DNA from 4 places in the Nocardia sp. NPDC004711 genome. Region 1 is predicted to be linked to each of the others. Evidence: riboswitches for the same ligand, from Rfam matches in the RefSeq annotation. Region 1 holds a riboswitch; each other region holds the start of a gene.

Region 1 (4,708 bases):
CAACCCGCCCTGCGCCGCCACCGACAGCGGCACCGGCATCGGTGCCGAGACCCGCAACCTGCTCGACGCCTGGAACCCCCGCCCGGCCGTTCTGCGCGACCGCTACTGGAATGTGCTGGCCTACAACGACACCGCCCGCGCCGTCTTCGGCTACGACGGCCCCGGCAGCAACTGCCTGGTCACCTACTTCACCAACCCGCGCTACCTGGCCATGCCGCAGACCTGGTCCGAGGCCGCCCCCGCGGTCGTGGCCGCCTATCGTGCCGACTCCGCACTCTGCCCCGGCGACCCCGGCTTCGACTCCGTCATCGCCGAACTCGCTTCCCGCAGCCCGGAATTCGCGCGCCTGTGGTCGCGCCACGATGTCGGCCCGGCCCAGCAGGCGGTCAACGCGCTGGCACACCCCGAGGCCGGTGCGCTCCACTTCGAGGCCACCACCCTCACCCTCGCCGACCAATCCGACCGCCACCTGGTTCTCTACAACCCCCGCGCCGGCACCGACACCGCCGCTCGCCTCGACCAGCTCCACCGCCTCCGGCTGGCCTCGCCCGCCTGAGCTCGCCGGCACCGAATCGTGCTCGCGGGCCGCAACCCAGCAATGTTGACCCTGCTCACATTTCTGGTAATGTTTGCAGCGCTAACTCGACTCTAGTGGCTGTCGTAGAAGGCTTCGATCCATCAGGGACAAGGGACAGGCGTTGAACAAGTACGCACTGAAAGATAGCGGGGCCAAACTGATGAACCTCGCCCACCGGGTCGTCCTCACCGTCAGCGGGAACAAACTGCTGGCCAACCCGTTCGGGATGCCGGTGGTCGAATTGCACACGGTCGGGCGGAAGTCGGGGCTGCCGCGCTCGTGCTACCTGACCGCTCCGGTCCATGACGCCGGCCGGGTCGTGCTGGTCGCCTCGAAGGGCGGCGACGACCGGAATCCCGACTGGTACCGCAACCTCCAGGCGCACCCCGATGCCGAACTGGTGATCTACGGCCGACGGCGAAAAGTGCACGCACACACCGCAGATCACAGCGAGCGAGCCGAACTGTGGCCGCAGATCACCTCGGCATACCAGGGCTACGCGAACTACCAGGAGCGGACCACCCGCGAGATCCCGGTCGTCATCTGTGAACTGAGGGACTGACAACGGTCACCACCGGTGGCGCCCTCGCCGCGCCGGCGGGAGCCGTGCCCGGCAAGGTGGTGGTGGCACACCCACGATAACTGCGCACTGTTAACCCATCACGCGGCCCGGCAGGCTGAAGCCATGACACACAACGGGTTCCGGTTCCAGGACAAGGTCGCGCTCATCACCGGCGGCAGCAGCGGGATGGGGCTGGCCGCCGCGCGGCGGCTCGTCGCGGAGGGGGCGTGGGTGGTCGTGACCGGGCGGGACAAGGACCGGCTGGACACCGCGGTGGCCGAGCTGGGGGAGCGGGCGGTCGGGGCGGCCGGAGACGCCACCGAGCCCGAGGATCTCGCGGCGCTGGCGCGGGTGGTGTCCGAGCGGTTCGGGCGGCTGGATGTGGCGTTCGTGAATGCGGGAATCGGTGCGTTCCAACCTGTTTCGGCGGTCACCGGCGACGAGTTCGATCGGGTGGTGGGGATCAACTTCAAGGCCGCGTTCTTCACCGTGCAGCACATGCTGCCGCTGCTGGTCGACGGGGGTGCGATCGTCCTCAACGCCTCCTTCGCCCCGTATCGGGGCGCGCCCGGCGCCGCACTGTATTCGGCGACGAAGGCGGCGGTGCAGAATCTGACGCGGACGCTGGCGGCGGAGTTGGCGCCGCGCGGAATCCGGGTGAACTCGGTCAGCCCCGGCTACATCGACACCCCCGCCTACCGGGCCGAGGCCTCCGCCGACGCGCAGGCCACCGCGGGGTCACGGGTGGCGCTGGGGCGGGTCGGCGACAGCGACGAGGTGGCCGCCGCCGTCGCGTTCCTGGCCTCCGCGGACGCCTCCTACATCACCGGTCAGGACCTGCTCGTCGACGGCGGCCTCACCACGGTGATCCCGTCGGCGATGGTGTGACTCAGGACGCGCGCAGATCGGCGGCGGGATCGGCGGTGATGCGGCCGGAATCGGTGTCGTAGTCGTACAACTCGGCGTAGCGGCCCCAGTCGATGGCCAGCTCCAGCTGGCGGCGGGCGTCGTCGTCGGAGCAGCCGCGCCGCAGCAGATCGAGAATGAAATCGGCGCCCACCGTCTGATCGCTGCTGCCCACCAGCGCCGAGCAGATGGTGCGCACCAGCGGGGCACGCCGGCGGGCCTGCGCGGCGAAAATCGCCTTGCTGGACCGGATGTCGGCATTGGTGAAATTCGCCCCGACATTGGTCAGCATCACGTCACCGGACTCCACCAGCAGCAGACCCAGCAGCGCCGCCGCGTCGACCAGCGGCATGAGGTCGTCGACCTCGAAATTCAGCTCGTCGGCCACCACCGGCAGGTCGGCGCGGCCGTCGTTGCCGTACACCAGCTCCAGCAGACCCGCGATCCCGCCGACCGAGGCATCGGGCAGCGCCACCGCGAACGGCGTCAACGTATCCGCCGGGGCCGCAGCGACTTCGGTGTCACGGCCGGTGAGCAGACCGTAGATCTGATCGACCAGCGTCTCGAACCCCGGCGTGCGGCGGCTGCGCGGGCGCGGCTGCTCCACCGTGATCTCGGCGATTGCGCCGAAGCCACCCCGCGCGACGGATACGACCGCAACGCGGCGTTCACTCCTCGGCCTCCGCCCGCAGCGGCACCGTGCGCCACCCGACGCTGGTCACCGACGGCTCCAGGCTCAACCGGCTCACCGCGGCCTCCATCTGCCGGTCGTCGCGGCGGTCACCGGTCAACTCCGCCCGCACCTGCACCCGGCCCGGGGAGGTGTCGTGGCTCGAGATCGACACCAGCCGGAAATCGGTGCGCGTCAGCGACTGCACCAGCAGCGCCCGCACATGCGCCTCGTGCGCGTCGTCGGTGTCGGCGTGGAAGGCGTACAACGCCTCCTGGGCCTCGGCCTCGTCGACACCGGGGCGATCCACCGTGCGCGCCACCGTGCGCAGCGCGGTATTGACCACCACCACCGCCACCGTGCCCGCCACCGCGGTCGAATACATGCCCGCACCCGCGAGCGCACCCACCGCCGCCGCACACCACAGCGTCGCGGCGGTGTTCAGGCCGCGGATATTGAACCCGTCGCGCAGGATCACGCCCGCGCCCAGGAAGCCGATACCCGAAACGATCTGTGCCGCAACACGAGTCGGATCCGCCGAGGCACCGTTGAAGCCGTGCGCGGACAGCAGCACGAACAAGGTCGCCCCGGCGGCGACCAGCGAATTCGTGCGCAGTCCGGCCATCCGGGCCCGGAACTGACGCTCGAACCCGATCACCGCGCCCAACCCGACACCCGTGCCGAGCCGCAGCAGCATTTCCCACATGGTCATCTCGATCTCCCAGCGGATGACGGCGCACTCCGGACTCGGACGCTACCGGGGTACGGGTAGCGGCCGGAAGATTGCGGGAGTGACACCGAGTGAACGATTGGCTAACGGAACTCGATCCGGTCCATCGGGCACGACCACCACCTCCTCGACGCCACACGCACGCATGCCAGGGGAGTGGGACCGGCGCGACATCGCCGGTACGGGTACCACCCCTCGTAAGACCTTCAGCACTCCACGGCGTGAACCCGCCACGGGTGGCGGGAGCCGGTCGGGGCATCCCCTTAGCTCGGGGAAACCTGTCCTGATCCGGGGCGTCTCTCGACGTTCGGGATCGCCGGCCTGTATCCGTGAAGGAGCCTCAGCTAACGACGGCACCTTGCGACCAGAAGTAAACACCGGCCCGCCGCGATCGGCAACCCGACGTGAGCGCCGTCGCATTCGCGCACCCGCTAGCGGCGCGCCTCGACCGCGACCCGCGCCACCAGCCGCACCACACACAGCACCGCCACCACCGCCGCGAAGATCTGCACCGCAGCCAGCAAACCGGTCGCGCCCGCCAGCAGGCCGACGCCGATGACCGGGCCGCCGCTGCCGCAATAGGCCATCACGAAATAGGTCGACAGCACATCGGCGTGCCGATCGGCCGGCGCGGCCGCATTGATCGCGGTCAATCCCGACAGGAACACCAGGCCGTGACCGGCCCCGGCCAGCACTGTCGCGAACAACAGCAACGGCAGCGAGGAGACCGCCCCCGCGATCGCCAGCAGTACCAGACCCACCGCCAGCAGCGGGAACCCCGTGAAGTCCAGGGCCCGTTCGGGTTTGCCGTAACCCACCAGCTGCGCCACCGCCCACGCCGCGGGCAGCAGCGCGGCCGCCGCGCCCCCGACCACCAGATTCGCACTGCCCGACAGGGTCGCGGCATAGGTCGGGATCAGCGTGAGGAAGACGCCGACCACCGCGAAACCCAGGAACGCGCCCGTGCCCGCGGCCGCGAAGACCGCACCCATCCCGGCCGGGATACTCGGCCGCCGCGGCCGCCACCGGGTGACCGTCGCGGTCTCCGGCAGCGCCGCCACCGCCACCGCGGCCGGGACCAGCAGCGCCAGCTCCACCCCGAAAGGCGTCACATAGGGAGCCGGAAGATATTGCGCCAGAACAGCTCCCAGTAGCGGGCCCAGGCCCATGCCGCCGGCCGAGGCCACCGCCGACACCAGGGCCGCGCGGCGGCGATCACCGTGCGGTTCCAGCTCGGTCAGCGCGGCGGTGAGCGCACCCGAG
Region 2 (4,708 bases), on a different contig from region 1:
GCTCGATCCCGAGGCAGCCATGCGCCCGGGTGCGCCGATCGTGCACGACAAGGACGCCGCGACGGCCCGTATCGCCCGGCCCGAGAGCAATGTGGTCGGCGAGGTGCACGGCGAGATCGGTGATGTCGCAGCCGGTTTCGCCGAAGCGGCGGTGGTATACGAACAGACCTTCCGGACCCAGCGCGTCCAGCACGCCAGCCTGGAGACGCACGGTGCGGTGGCGTGGTTCGACGACGACGGCCGCCTCACCGTCCGCTCCAGCACCCAGACCCCGTTCCTGACCCGCCGCGCCCTGTGCGCGCTCTACGATCTGCCGCTCGACCGGGTCCGGGTGGTGGCGGGCCGGGTCGGCGGCGGTTTCGGCGGCAAGCAGGAGATGCTGGTCGAGGACATCGTGGTGCTGGCGGCCCTGCGGTTGCGGCGGCCGGTGAAGCTGGAATACACACGCGCGGAACAGTTCTACGGTGCGACCACCCGGCATCCGTTCACGGTGCACATCAAGGCGGGCGCCCGCGCGGACGGCCGGTTGTCGGCCCTGCAGGCGCGGGTGGTCTCCAATACCGGCGCGTACGGAAACCACGGTCCGGCAGTGCTGTTCCATGCCGTCGGTGAGTCGATGGCGGTGTACCGCTGCCCGAACAAGAAGGTCGACGGATATTCGGTCTACACCAATACCGTTCCGGCCGGGGCCTTCCGGGGCTACGGGCTCGGGCAGGTGGTGTTCGCCATGGAGTCGGTGATGGACGAGCTGGCCCGCCGGGTCGACCTCGACCCGCTGGTGTTCCGCGAGCGCAATATGATCGGCCCCGGCGAGCCCATGGTGACCCCCGGCGGCCACGAGGAGGATCTGCACATCGCCAGCTACGGCCTGGACCAGTGCTTCGGCATCATCCGCCGGGCCCTGGCCGAACCGTTCCCACCGGCCCCGCCGGGCTGGCTGACCGGCAGCGGCACCGCCCTGTCCATGATCGCCACCGGACCACCCGGCGGCCACTACGCCGATGCCCGGATCACATTGCTGCCCAATGGTTGCTACGACCTGGCGGTGGGCACCGCGGAATTCGGCAACGGCACCACGACCGTGCACCGGCAGATCGCGGCGCAGGAGTTGGCCACCGTCCCCGACCGCATCGCCATCCGCCAGTCCGATACCGATGTGGTCCGCCACGACACGGGCGCGTTCGGGTCCACCGGCACCGTGGTGGCGGGCAAGGCGGTGCTGGACGCGGCGCACAAGCTCGCCGCCGCGTTGTGTGCCACCGCCGCAACACATCTCGGCGTTGCCGCCGAGGACTGCGAGCTCGGCGCGGACTCGGTGCGCTGCGGCAATCGCGATATCTCCCTGCAGGCGCTGCACACGTTGTCGGCCGAGTCCGGGGAATCCCTTGCCGCAGACGGTCATTGGGGCGGCACGCCCCGCTCGGTCGCCTTCAATGCGCAGCTGTTCCAGGTGGCGGTCGACCCCGATACCGGCGAACTGCGCATCCTGCGCAGCGTGCACGCCGCCGACGCCGGCCGGGTGATCAACCCGATGCAGTGCCGCGGCCAGGTGGAAGGCGGTGTCGCCCAGGCGCTCGGCGCGACCCTGTTCGAGAATGTCCGCCTCGACGAGCACGGCGCGGTCACCACCGTGGCCTTCCGCCGCTACCGTCTGCCCGCCTTCGCCGATGTGCCCCGCACCGAGGTCACCTTCATGCGTACCTCGGACGAGATCGGCCCGCTGGGCGCGAAGTCCATGAGCGAGAACCCCTTCAACCCGGTGGCCCCCGCCCTGGCCAATGCCCTCCGCGACGCCACCGGCATCCGCTTCACGGACCTGCCGCTCACCCGGGACCGCGTCTGGCAGGCCCTGCACCATCGGCGGACCCGCCTCCCGGTCCGCGCGGCCACGCCCAGCTGCGCCGAATTGGCCCTGCTCACCGACTATCGAAAGCCGTAGGGCCCGTCAGTCGATGGTGTAGGCCTGGCGGGAGAGGCGGAAGCCGTGGCCCGCCCCGGCGCATTCGACGTAGTCGGTGGTGCTCAGGCAGGTGAGGCCGCCGACGGTGACGTTCGTCCCGTAGTCGAGGACCGCCGCGGTGGATTCGACCAGACGGTCGCCGTGGCAGTGGAAGTCGACGACGCCGGTGCTCTCCAGGACCAAGCGGTCGCCGTACTGGAGGTGGCAGTTCTCCGGCCGGGGCGGGGTGGCGTAGTCGTGCTGGGAGATCTCGCAGGCCGCGGTGGTCGCGGAGACGAGGCAGCCGATGTTTCCCGACGGCGTGCGGAACTGCACGAAGTCGGGCGGTGCCGCCTGGGCGATCGCCGGGCCCAGCGTGGACACGGCGATCAGGGCGGCGGCCGCGGTCAGGACACGGATCGGAAATTGCATGTCGACTCCCCGGTTCGGCAGGTTTACCGGTTGATCGTCGCCACCGCCGGATGCGATAACGGACCGGGTGGCCATGAAGGTTTGCCACGGAGTTGCCATGGCCGGATCGGTTGGGGCACAAGAGATTACGAGGAACCGACCGGCCCGGATTTGACAAGCGGAACGACCGGGCTCACCATTGCCCAGTCAGCACCTCGCTAGGCGAGGCTCCTGTACGAACACAGGCCACTGATCCGACGACGTCGAGAGACGCCCAGGGTTAGGACAGATCACCCCGGATTAAGGGGTGATCCGAAGTGGCTTCCCGGGTCGCGAGCCCCCGGATACGTCGTGCAGTGCCGAAGCTCTGACGAGAGGGGTGCAGGGTCCGCGCCGTCGCGCGAAGCCCAGATCCCTCCTGCTGTGCGCGATGCGACACCCGATGTAGTGACGTCCACGTACGTCCCGGCGGCAAGGAGGTGAGGGACGAACAATGAGTTCCGGCGATAGTCCGTATCCGAGTACGGATTTCACTCTTCAGACGTCCCCGGCTTGCCGCATTCCGGTCACCGGCTGACCCGTTTCCCGCACAGGCGTGCCCGGCGTTCCACCGCCGGTCGGTAGCCCGCGCGTGCCCCGGGCCGGTCGATCCGTGCCCGAACTCGCTCGGCGGCCGGGCGTATTCCGCACGCCCGCACACCTGATGATCGAAAGCGAGGGACAGGCCATGGCCTTCTTCGCGAACGGCTCCAGCCGCCGCACCTCCACCGTCGCCGTGCCCGCCGCAGCCGGCCGGCCCGCCGCCGACGTCCATCCCACCGGCGCCGTCATGGACAGCGCGCACGTCGGCGATATCGTCGGCGCGCTCGGCTCCATCGGCCGGCACGACACCCTCGAAGGCCGTTCCCGCCGCCAGCGTTTCCGCATGCTGCTGGCCATTATCGGGCCCGGCCTGATCGTCATGGTCGGCGACAACGATGCCGGTGGCGTGGCCACCTACGCGCAGGCCGGACAGAACTACGGCATGGCGCTGGTCTGGACCCTGGTGCTGCTGATCCCGGTGCTCTACGTGAACCAGGAGATGGTGGTCCGTCTCGGCGCGGTCGCCGGAGTCGGCCACGCGCGCTTGATCTTCGACCGCTTCGGCAAGTTCTGGGGCGCGTTCAGCGTCGGCGACCTGTTCATCGTGAACGCGCTCACCATCGTCACCGAGTTCATCGGTGTCTCCATGGCGCTCAACTACTTCGGGCTGCCCAAGGGCGTCGCCGTGCCGCTGGCCGCGGTCGCGCTGTTCGCCATGGTGGCCGGCGGTTCGTTCCGGCGCTGGGAGCGGTTCCTGTTCGGACTGATCGCGCTGAACATCGTCATGTTCCCGCTGGCATTCCTGGTGCACCCCAAGGCATCCCAGGTCGCGCACGGATTCCTGCCGTCCTTCCCGGGCGGGCTGAACTCGACGCTGCTACTGCTGATCGTGTCCATCGTGGGCACCACGGTCGCGCCGTGGCAGCTGTTCTTCCAGCAGTCCAATATCGTCGACAAGCGCATCACTCCCCGCTGGATCCGCTACGAGCGCATCGACCTGTGGATCGGCATCGTCGTGGTCATGGTCGGCGCGGTCGCCATCATGGCGGCGACCACCTTCGGCCTCGCGGGCACGGCCGCGGCCGGCAGCTTCACCGATGCCGGGGCCGTCGCCCACGCGCTGCACGACCACGTGGGCACCACCGCCGGCGCGCTCTTCGCCATCCTGCTGCTGGACGCCTCGCTCATCGGCGCCAATGCCGTCGGCCTGGCCACCACCTACGCCCTCGGCGACACCCTGGGCCGGCGGCACTCGCTGCACTGGAAGGTCTCCGAGGCGCCGGCCTTCTATCTCGGATACGCGGCGCTGCTCGGCGTCGCCGCCGCGGTGTCGTTCAGCCCCGATCACGTGCTGGGCCTGCTGACCCAGGGGGTGCAGGCGCTGGCCGGGGTGCTGCTGCCCTCGGCGACGGTGTTCCTGGTCCTGCTCTGCAATGACAAGGCCGTGCTCGGCCCGTGGGTGAACACGGTCAGGCAGAACATTGTCGCCGGGGTCATCGTCTGGTCGCTGGTGCTGCTGTCGCTCGCGCTGACCGCGGCCACCTTCTTCCCGGACCTGACCACCACGACCCTCGAAATCGGCTTCGGCGCGGGCGCGCTGGTCGGCGTCCTGGGCGGGGCGGGCATGCTCATCGCCTGGCAGCGCGGCCGGCGTCGCCGGGCCGAGCGGACCGCGGCCGAGCTCGGCGGACTGGATCCGGATCAGGTGGAGGAGCTGGACTCCACTCGCCTCACCAAGGCCGAACGCAAGGCCATTCTGGAGGCGGACCGCGACAC
Region 3 (4,708 bases), on a different contig from region 1:
GAATTCGGCCGGCCAGACGATCGTCGCGGGACGATCCGGAATGGTGAGTTCGAGAGTCATGGATGAATCCGCATCCATTCGAGAAAGGCACGCGGAAATAGGCGAGCGGCAGGTGCGTCGCCGAATATCGGAAAGTCACAAATCGTCCGCCGCGTCGCCGATCGCATGATTCGGGCGGTTCGCCTACGCTGGTCGGCGTGATGAGAGCGGCGGGCGCGGTGGCGGGGATCGCCCTGATCGGGGCGGCGATCGCGGGCTGCGGCGGCTCGTCGAATCAACGGGCGGCCCCGGCGACGACCACATCCAGGGCGGCGGTGATGCCGGCGCCGAACACCATCGGACTGTGCGGCGGGGTGGCCGATGCCGATGTCGGCCAGGCGACCGGGCTCAATGGGCTGCAGCGAGTGGCGGTGAATCCGCTGGGATGTGCATGGCAGCGGCCCGCGGGCGGTGACTACGCGGTGGTATTCCACTGGTTCCGGGGCAGTCCGCTCGCGGACCGGCGGACTCAGATCACCGACGCGCGCCCGTCCGACGTTCAGGTGGGCGGGCAATCCGGCATCGAATGGCAGGGGCCGCAGTCGTGCGAGGTGGCACTTCCGTTCGGGGACAGCGATTTCATCGATTGGTCGGAGCGGGCCGCGATTACCGAGACCGCCAAGGAGCCCTGCAAGGGACTGGAACAGCTGGCGGCGTCCACTCTGACGAAGGCCGGGCAGGGGTAATGCGTCGGGTTCGAACGCGAATCGCCTTGGCGGCCTTACTGATCGCCGCACTCTCGGGGTGCTCGCAGGGCCCGAAGGAATCGCCCGTGCGCGCCGCCGACGCCCCGAACCTGCTGGCCGGCTGCGGCCCGCTGGAGGATCAGAAGATCGCGAGCAACCTGCACGTCTCGGGCATCAGACAGCAGAGCGCCCCCACCATCTGCAACTGGACCGCCACCAGTCCGAACGGCGGTGCGGTCGACATCACCTACGCCTGGCTGGAGAACGACACCCTGAGCCGTGAGGTCCAGATCGCTGACCAATTCGGTTATCAGGTCGAGCGTTTGGTGATCAAGCACTTCGGCGGCATGTACTGGCGTGACCCGAAGGATCCGAGCACCTGCGCCGTGACCGCCTCCGACACCGGCACCGTCACCTGGTGGGTCCAGAACCGCGACCACGCGGCGCAACCGGACCCGTGCGCGGGGGCCATGACTCTCATGCAGGCCACCCTCTCGGTAGACGGTGTGTGACCGTTCCCAACCTACTGCCGGACAAGAAGACAGCGGCGGTGAGGGGCGAGACCCTCATCGCCGCAACGGGTTTCACCGAAACAATCGGACTAGCCCGCTAGACGGCAGGCGCCGCGCCGGCGGGAGCCGGGGTGGAGTCGGGCGCGGACAGGCGCTGGGCCAGGCCGATGCCGACCGCGATGGCGGCGGGCACGCCGGTCAGCACCAGACCGGCCGCCGCACCCAGCGGAATGCCGATGGCGGCGCCCGTGAGGCCGCCCGCGATGCCGGTCGGCACCGACATGACCGTGACGCCGGCGATGGCGCCGCCCGCGGCGCCGATGGCGCAACCGGCCGCGCCGCCGATGAGGGTGCCGATCAGGGTGCCCATCGAGGTGGCCAGACCGAACTGGTTGACCGCCGCGGCGAACGCGGCATCCTGGTCGGCCTGGCTCGCGACGGTCTTCGGCACCGGCGCGGACAGGGCAGGGGCGGGGACGGTGGCGGCCAGGGTGTACGCGGTGATTTTCCTCATTGGCGAACCTCCGAAATTCTGGGTGGATGATTTCGAATGAGGGTGGAAAGGCCAGCACGTATTACACGGCCGCGTCATGGGGATACGCATCGTGCGTGGTGTGGTGAAAGGTCAGAGTCGTGTGGCGTGTTTCCACCCGCAAACGGGTGAGTGGAACGGATCACTCGGATACGGACTATCGCCGGGGGTCATGGGTCGTCCTCACCTCCTTGCGGCCGGAGCGCACGAGGGCGCTGACCAGGGTGCACACGAGGAGTCGCCACGGCAGCAGGCCGGAGGGCGAGCACCCCTCTCGTCAGAGCTTCGGCACTGTACGACGTATCCCCAATGACAATGACGTTGGGAAGCCACTTCGGGTGACCCCTTAATCCGGGGAAACCTGTCCTAACCCTGGGCGTCTCTCGACGTCGTCGGATCAGTGGCCTGTGTTCGTACAGGAGCCTCGCCTAGCGAGGTGCTGATTGACGCCGCAAAGTCTGGCAGTAGAGGATTGATTCGTCAAATTCGGACATGCAATGTTCGCCCGTGGCCGCCGGAATTCCGGGTCGCCGAGTCAGGAGCGCATATGACCGAACCCACAGTATGGTCGAAGCCGGAATCGGTTGCGACGGTGCATCTGTCGCAGTTGCTGAAGGCGCCGGTGATCGCCGCGTCGGGGGAGCCCATCGGCCGCGTGGACGACCTCATCGTGCGCCTGCCGGGTGGCGACGCCTATCCGCCGGTGATCGGCGTGGTCGTCGGGATGGGCGGGCGCGATGTGTTCGTCTCCGCCGAACGTATCCGGCTGTTCGAAGCCGATCGCATCGTTCTCTCGGTCAACAAGGTCGACCTGCGGTCCTTCGAGCGGCGTGCGGGTGAGGTGCTGCTGCGCGCGGACATCCTGGGTCACCGGCTGATCGATGTGGAGGCGGTGGAGCTGGTGCACGCCTACGATGTCGAGCTCGATCGGGTCGGCGTGCCCGACGACTCCGATTCGGGCTGGGTGCTGGCGCGACTGGACACCCGCCGCCCGGCTCGCCTGTTCGGGCTGATCAAGTCCGGCGGCGGTCACGCCTCCCGGGATTGGAAGGCGTTCGAGCCGCTGATCGGCCATGAGCAGTCGCTGACCCTGCGGCTCAGCAGCCGGTTGCGCGGGCTCAAGCCCGCTGAGATCGCCGACCTGCTGGAGGACGCGGACAAGCACGAGCAGGACGAGATCCTGGATCAAGTGCACGACGACCCTGAACTGGAGGCGGATGTATTCGAGGAGCTCGACTCCGACAAGTCCAGCCGCCTGCTCAACGATATGTCCGATGCGGAAGTCGCGGCGCTGCTCGGGCGCATGCGCGCCGACGACGCGGCCGACTCCGTCATCGAACTCAAGCAATCGCGCCGCCGGCGGGTGCTCGACCTGATGCCGCCCGGGCAGCGCGTCAAGGTCGTCACGCTGATGGGGTTCAATCCCGACAGCGCCGGCGGGCTGATGAACGTCGACTTCGTCTCGTGTCCGCTGGACGCTACGGCGGCACAGGCGCTTTCGGTGGTCTCCGCCGCGCACGCATTGCAGCCGGAGGCCCTGCTGAAAGTGCACGTACTCGACTCCGGCCGGCTGGTGGGCGTGGTCTCGGTGATCGCGCTGCTGCAGGCCGACCCGGCGACGCCGGTCGCCGGCCTCATGGACGACGATCCGGTGCGGGTCGCGCCCGAGACCGATATCACCGACATCGCCCTGTTGATGGCTGACTACAACCTGTACGCCGTGCCGGTGTTGGACGACGCCGATCGGGTGCTCGGCGTGGTCACCGTCGACGATGTGCTCGAGGATGTCATTCCCGAGGACTGGCGGCGCCGTGAACCCGCGCCCCGGCCGGCCCGGCCGGTCGCGACCGGATCCGGCGACGACTCGGACGGCGCGGCACGGCCATGACCGATGCCGAGGAGAACCGTTCCGCGAATCATCGGTCGGCCGTGCTGGATTCGGCGCACCTGGGCGATATCGAGGGCGCGCTCGGCAAGATCAAGATCGGTGACATCGAGCATTCGCGCACGTTCAAGACCCGGATGCTGACGCTGCTGGCCATTATCGGCCCCGGGCTGATCGTCATGGTCGGTGATAATGACGCCGGCGGTGTCGCCACCTACGCGCAGGCCGGGCAGAACTACGGCTACAGCCTGCTGTGGGTGCTGCTGCTGTTGATCCCGGTACTGATCGTCAACCAGGAGATGGTGGTTCGCCTGGGCGCGGTCACCGGCGTCGGGCATGCGCGGCTCATCAACGAGCGCTTCGGCCGCGGCTGGGGCTGGTTCTCGGTGGGCGATCTCTTCGTTCTGAACTTTCTCACCATCGTGACCGAGTTCATCGGTGTCAGCCTGGCCGCGGAGTATTTCGGCATCTCGAAGTACGTCGTGGTGCCGGTGGCGGCCGCGGCGCTGGTGGCGATCATGGCCACCGGCAGCTTCCGGCGGTGGGAACGGGCGATGTTCGTCTTCATCCTGATCACCCTGCTGCAGATTCCGATGCTGTTGCTGTCGCATCCCGACTGGGGCCGCGCCGGAAAGGATTTCGTGGTGCCCGGTGTCGAGGGCAGTTGGACCTCCGACGCGGTGCTGCTGATCATCGCCATCGTCGGCACCACCGTCGCGCCGTGGCAGCTGTTCTTCCAGCAGTCCAATATCGTCGACAAGCGCATCACCCCGCGGTTCATCGGCTACGAGCGGGCCGACACCGCCCTGGGCGCGTTCGTCGTGGTGATCGGTGCGGCCGCGCTCATGATGACCGCCGACTACGCCGCGCGCGCCAATGACGCGGTCGGGAAGTTCGTCGACGCGGGCGAGATCGCGCACCTGCTGGGCCAGGTCCACCGCCTGCTGGGTTCGGTCTTCGCGATCGTGCTGCTGGACGCGTCGATCATCGGCGCTGCGGCGGTCACCCTGGCCACCAGCTACGCCTTCGGCGATGTGTTCGGCATCAAGCACTC
Region 4 (4,708 bases), on a different contig from region 1:
CGTTCCACGCGCCGCCGAACGCGGTGATCGCGCCGACCACGTAGCCGGGGAAGATCGCGGGCAGTATCAACGACTTCCAGCGCTGCCATCCGTGCACGCCGAGATCGTCCATGGCCTCGCGCAGGTCCGTCGGGATCTGCCCGGCCGCCGCGATCACATTGAACAGCACGTACCACTGCGCACCCAGCGCCATCAGCGCGATGCCGCCGATATTCAGTGAGATGCCGGTGTAGGTGAGCGCCGCGATGACGAAGATGAACAAGAACTGGGCCGGGAAACTGGCCAGCACCTGCACCACCGGTTGAGCGAACCGGCAGATGCGCGGATTCATCCCGATCCACACGCCGACCGGCACCCACACGATGGTGGAGACCACCAGCAGCACTATCACGCGGCCGAGGCTGGCCAGCCCCAGCAGCGAGGTCGGCCCGAATTCGGCCAGGCCCACGGTTCTGTCGAAGTAGGAGGCGAGTGCCCAGGTGCCCCAGGCGAGCGCGGCGAAGAGCAGTCCGAAGAAGAGCACATCGCCGATGCGGCTGCCCGCACGCTCGTCGTAGGCGGAACGGGTGCTGCGCCCGAAGACCCGCATGAGGCGATCGACCCGCTCACCGACCGGCCGTAGCACCCGAGCCAGCCGGCCCGGCACCGTGCTGTGCCGCAGCAGGTCGAGCACCAGACTCCGTGGGGCCTGCGCACTTTCGGTGTGCTCCACCCGGAATCGCTCCGACCACGCCGTGAGCGGCCGCCAGAACACCACGTTCACCATGACGATGGTGAGCACCATGACCAGCGCACCCATAATGAGATTGCCGACCTCGGCCTCGGAGGTGGCCGCCGCGATGAAGCTACCCATGCCGGGCAGCGCCTCGTCCCGGCCGGATACCGTGATGACCTCCGAGGCCGCGAGCATGAACCACGCGCCGCCGAAGCTCATCATGCCGTTCCAGATCATCGGCACCATGGCCGTCGGCACCTCCAGCTGCCACAGCCGCTGCCAGCGGGTGAGCCGCATCATGCGGGCCGCATCATCCAGCTCCCGGGGCATATTGCGCAACGCCTGGTAGTAGGCGAAGGTCATGTTCCAGGCCTGCGCGGTGAAGATGGCGAAGATGCACGCCGCCTCCGCGCCCAGATACGAGCCGTGGAACATGCCCACGAACGCGGTGACCGTGATCGAGACCAGGGCCAGCACCGGCACCGACTGCAGCACGTCGAGCGCCGGGATGAACACCTTCTCGGCCCGCCGCGAGCGCGCCGCCCACTGGCCGACGATCAATGTGAAGAGGATCGACGCCACCAGGCCGATGAACATGCGCAGCGTGGTGCGGGCCGCGTAATAGGGCAGGTTCGCGGGATCGGTTGATACGGACTCGGTTCCCGTATCCGGCGTCCAGGGCACCGACATGTCCCGAAACAGCCGCAGCACCACCAGGATCAGCAGCACGCCCGCGCCGATGATCAGGTAGTCCACCGCCCGGAGCCGGCCGCGCGCCCGCGGCACCTCGGGAGTCATCTTGGGGCGGTCCGGAATTGCCAATTCAAGAGTCATTGCTGTTCACCTCGCTCCGAGCGGCGTCGTCGCAACTCAGTTGGTCGATTCGTCGGCGGCCGCGGGCGGTGCGGTCATGACGTTGAAGGCGTGCACGGCCGAGGCCAGCACCGCCGGTGCGCCGACGAGCAGGTTGAAAACCACGACTCCTATCCCGGCCCCGGCCACCGCGCCCTCCAGGCAGCCGGTGACGGCGCCCGGAATCGCCAACGTGCCCAACGTCAATGCGCCGACCGCGAGACCCTGGCCCGCGCCCAGCAGGACGCAGCCCAGCGGCGCTCCGATGACCGCACCCAGCAGCGTGCCCACCGCCAGGGCCACGGTGAGCTCGTTGTTGACATTCTGGAAGACGGTATTCATCCGATCCTCGAAGCTGTCGGGATCGGCAATCGGCTGTGCCGCAGGGCCTTCGGCTTGCGCCTCCGCGGCGGCGTGCAGCTCCGCGGCGATGCGTCGTTCCTCGGTGCTGACCGGTCGGGCCCGATCCGGGCGCGGAGTGAGGGTGGCGCTGTCGCCGTCGATGCGGGCGTCGATCGGGTACGTCGTGTCCTGCTTCGTGATGGTCAGCGGGATCGCCCCCACCACCACGCCCTGCGGGTCGAGGATCTGCAGCTGGTCGGTGGTGGTTCGGAGCGTGCCGAGGTCGGTGCGCAGCACCACCGATCGGTCCACGATCCGGGCGTCGCCGGACACGGCCTGAGCTGTCACAGCGTCGGCGAGCCGGGCGTCCGGTCCGGGTGCCGCGGCCGAAGCGGCGGCAGGGGCGACCAGTCCGGCGGTGGTCATCGCCGCGGTGGCGAATGCGAGCAAGCGAATTCTCATCGGGATGTTTCCCCTCGGGATACTGCTGCCCGCATCGGATTCCGGGCAGCATCGAATACCGTCGGGCACGGTGGTGCCGACGGGTCGGATACATATGCGAATCTCCGAATTCATTCGTAAAATGTGCATGCGAATAGTCCGGTGCCGCGCGGGCGGCATCGTGATATCGGAGAATTGCGTGCGTCGAGATATCGACGCGGTGTTGGTGTGGTGGCTAGCGGCCCGGACCGAGGCGGAGGGGCCGACCCGGAGATCCCGGGTCATCATCGGGTGCCATCGTGCTACCCGACCTCCTCACTGGTAGAACGCGATTCGTCAACGCACGGGGGAGGTCGCCCGGAACTCTCGGGGCGGACGCACACCCCTCTCGTCAGAGTTTTGGCACTGCACGACGTGTTCCGAACCGGAGTGTTCCGAATCGGAAAGCCACTTTGGATTACCCCTTGATCCGGAGAAATCTGTCCTAACCTTGGGCGTCTCTCGACGTCGTCAGATCAGTGGCCTGTGTTCGTGCAGGAGCCTCGCCTATCGAGGTGCAACAGGGAACCTAGTTAAAGACTCGTTAAAAGTCAAAACGGCGCCGGATTCGGCGGTCCGGTGGCTCCGACGATCACCATTCTCATTCTTCGACTGTGGCCGACGCCGCTGATAGGGCACCGGCACGCCGCGTCAGCTGCCGCCCGCCGATCATGACCGCGGCGATGGCGGTCACGCCGAGCAACGCGCCCGTGACGAGGACGCCGGTCACCGATGTGCAGCTGACGATCACGCCGCCGGTGAGCGCACCGAGGGCGACGGCCAGGTTGTACATGGCGGTATTCAGGGCGGTCGCGGCCTCGGGATGGTCGGGGGCGGCCTGCAGGATCCAGGTCTGCACGCCGACCGGAATCGCGCCGAATGCCGTGCCCCACACCAGCAGTGCCACGATGCCGCTGACCGGTGTGGTCGCGATGAGCGGGAAGAGTGCGAGTGTCACTGCCAGCAGGGCGGCGGCGGCGACCAGGGCGCGCCGCGGGTCGCGGCCGGCGGCGGCGCCGCCCGCGAAGGTTCCGGCCACGCCCGCCAAGCCGAAGGCCAGCTGTGCGGGCCCGATTGCCCCGGCGCCCAGACCGGAGATGTCCTGCAGCATGGGCCGGACGAAAGTGAATGCCGCCCAATGCCCGCCCACCAGAAGGAAGGTGGCGATGACGCCGGCGCGGACGGCCGGTGTGCGCAACTGCCGCGCCAGGGCGCGGGGGCGGACCACCTCGGTGGCAGGCAGGGGCGGCAGCAGCAGCCGCAGCGCGAGGGCGACCACCGCGCCGAATCCGGCCAGTGCGGCGAAGGCGACGCGCCAGCCGCTCAGATTGCCGATCAGCGTCGCGGCCGGCACGCCCAGCACGTTGGCCGCTGTCGCACCGCCGAACGCGAGCGATATCGCTCGTGGAATATGGTGCGCGGGAACCAGTCTGACCGCGCACGAGGCGGCCAGGGCCCAGAAGCCGCCGATGGCGATGCCGGCGACGGCACGTGCGGCGAGCAGGATCGCGAAGTCCGGTGCCAGCGCCGAGACCACTGTCGCGGCCAGCATCAGCCCGATCAGCCCGATCAGGACCGTACGCCGGTCCGATCTTCCGATCGTGACGGGCAGGGTGGTCGCGGCCGCGGCGGCCATGAGTCCAGGCAGCGTGATCGTCAATGCGACCGCGCCGGGAGAGATGTCGAAGGTGTGACCGATGGGGGTGAGCAGGCCGACCGGCATGGCCTCTACGGTGACCATCGCGAAGGTGGCGGTGGATACCGCCACGACGGCGAGCCAATTGCGGATCGGGGTTCCGGCGCCGGTGGATTCGTGGGTGGAAGCGATGGGGGCTGCCATTACTTCCACCTGCTCGTGTCGGAGGAGGAGGTGGTGTTCGCCATGTTCGCAACACTTCCGGGCGGCGCTGATGCGACGCTGGCGTCAGCTGACAGCGCGCTGGTACAGGGCCTGCGCGAAGAGGACGTCGGCCTGGTCGCAGGGGGTGCGCCGCCCTTCGTTCAGGGCGGAGAGGAATCGGCGCTGCCCCAGCGCTTTCCGGGCGAGGGTGCACGCCTGCCGTACGTCGGGGCCGGGATTGCCGTTCGTGATGCGACCGGTCACCTGGTCGATGGCTCCCAGCAGGCGCGCGGCCGGTTCGGGTGCGCCGATGGCCAGGGCGGCCAGCGCATAGCCGACGGCGACGACGGGGAACAGTCGTGGTGCGGCGGCGGCGAGATCGCGGGCGATCACGAGTTGCCTTGTCGCAGCGCCGATTCGGCGCGTTTTCACCAGTGCGATCGCGTAGTGTGTGCGCCCCAGGATCTCGTCGGCGGCCA

Evidence for each region. A riboswitch is a leader RNA that binds a small molecule or an ion and turns the genes downstream of it on or off. The one in region 1 is predicted to bind magnesium.
Region 2: linked by a shared signal. The riboswitch ahead of ACWEKS_RS22255 (NRAMP family divalent metal transporter) and the one ahead of ACWEKS_RS16350 (MgtC/SapB family protein) in region 1 are both predicted to bind magnesium.
Region 3: linked by a shared signal. The riboswitch ahead of ACWEKS_RS06760 (hypothetical protein) and the one ahead of ACWEKS_RS16350 (MgtC/SapB family protein) in region 1 are both predicted to bind magnesium.
Region 4: linked by a shared signal. The riboswitch ahead of ACWEKS_RS14215 (hypothetical protein) and the one ahead of ACWEKS_RS16350 (MgtC/SapB family protein) in region 1 are both predicted to bind magnesium.

The regions. Positions count from the first base shown of each region.
Region 1 covers NZ_JBSGCB010000014.1:111,574-116,281, reverse strand. Annotated here, with positions in the region: gene ACWEKS_RS16370 (helix-turn-helix transcriptional regulator) at 1-556, shown strand, start outside; gene ACWEKS_RS16365 (nitroreductase family deazaflavin-dependent oxidoreductase) at 699-1,139, shown strand; gene ACWEKS_RS16360 (glucose 1-dehydrogenase) at 1,263-2,027, shown strand; gene ACWEKS_RS16355 (AAA-associated domain-containing protein) at 2,029-2,652, opposite strand; gene ACWEKS_RS16350 (MgtC/SapB family protein) at 2,714-3,427, opposite strand; M-box (ykoK) riboswitch at 3,629-3,804, opposite strand; gene ACWEKS_RS16345 (MFS transporter) at 3,877-4,708, opposite strand, start outside.
Region 2 covers NZ_JBSGCB010000021.1:45,593-50,300, reverse strand. Annotated here, with positions in the region: gene ACWEKS_RS22265 (molybdopterin-dependent oxidoreductase) at 1-1,939, shown strand, start outside; gene ACWEKS_RS22260 (DUF6636 domain-containing protein) at 1,946-2,371, opposite strand; M-box (ykoK) riboswitch at 2,558-2,736, shown strand; gene ACWEKS_RS22255 (NRAMP family divalent metal transporter) at 3,078-4,708, shown strand, end outside.
Region 3 covers NZ_JBSGCB010000005.1:187,526-192,233, forward strand. Annotated here, with positions in the region: gene ACWEKS_RS06750 (DUF3558 family protein) at 201-725, shown strand; gene ACWEKS_RS06755 (DUF3558 family protein) at 725-1,237, shown strand; gene ACWEKS_RS06760 (hypothetical protein) at 1,335-1,751, opposite strand; M-box (ykoK) riboswitch at 2,032-2,212, opposite strand; gene ACWEKS_RS06765 (magnesium transporter MgtE N-terminal domain-containing protein) at 2,317-3,657, shown strand; gene ACWEKS_RS06770 (NRAMP family divalent metal transporter) at 3,654-4,708, shown strand, end outside.
Region 4 covers NZ_JBSGCB010000012.1:108,287-112,994, forward strand. Annotated here, with positions in the region: gene ACWEKS_RS14210 (ABC transporter permease) at 1-1,549, opposite strand, end outside; gene ACWEKS_RS14215 (hypothetical protein) at 1,586-2,371, opposite strand; M-box (ykoK) riboswitch at 2,727-2,911, opposite strand; gene ACWEKS_RS14220 (MFS transporter) at 2,991-4,229, opposite strand; gene ACWEKS_RS14225 (AfsR/SARP family transcriptional regulator) at 4,314-4,708, opposite strand, start outside.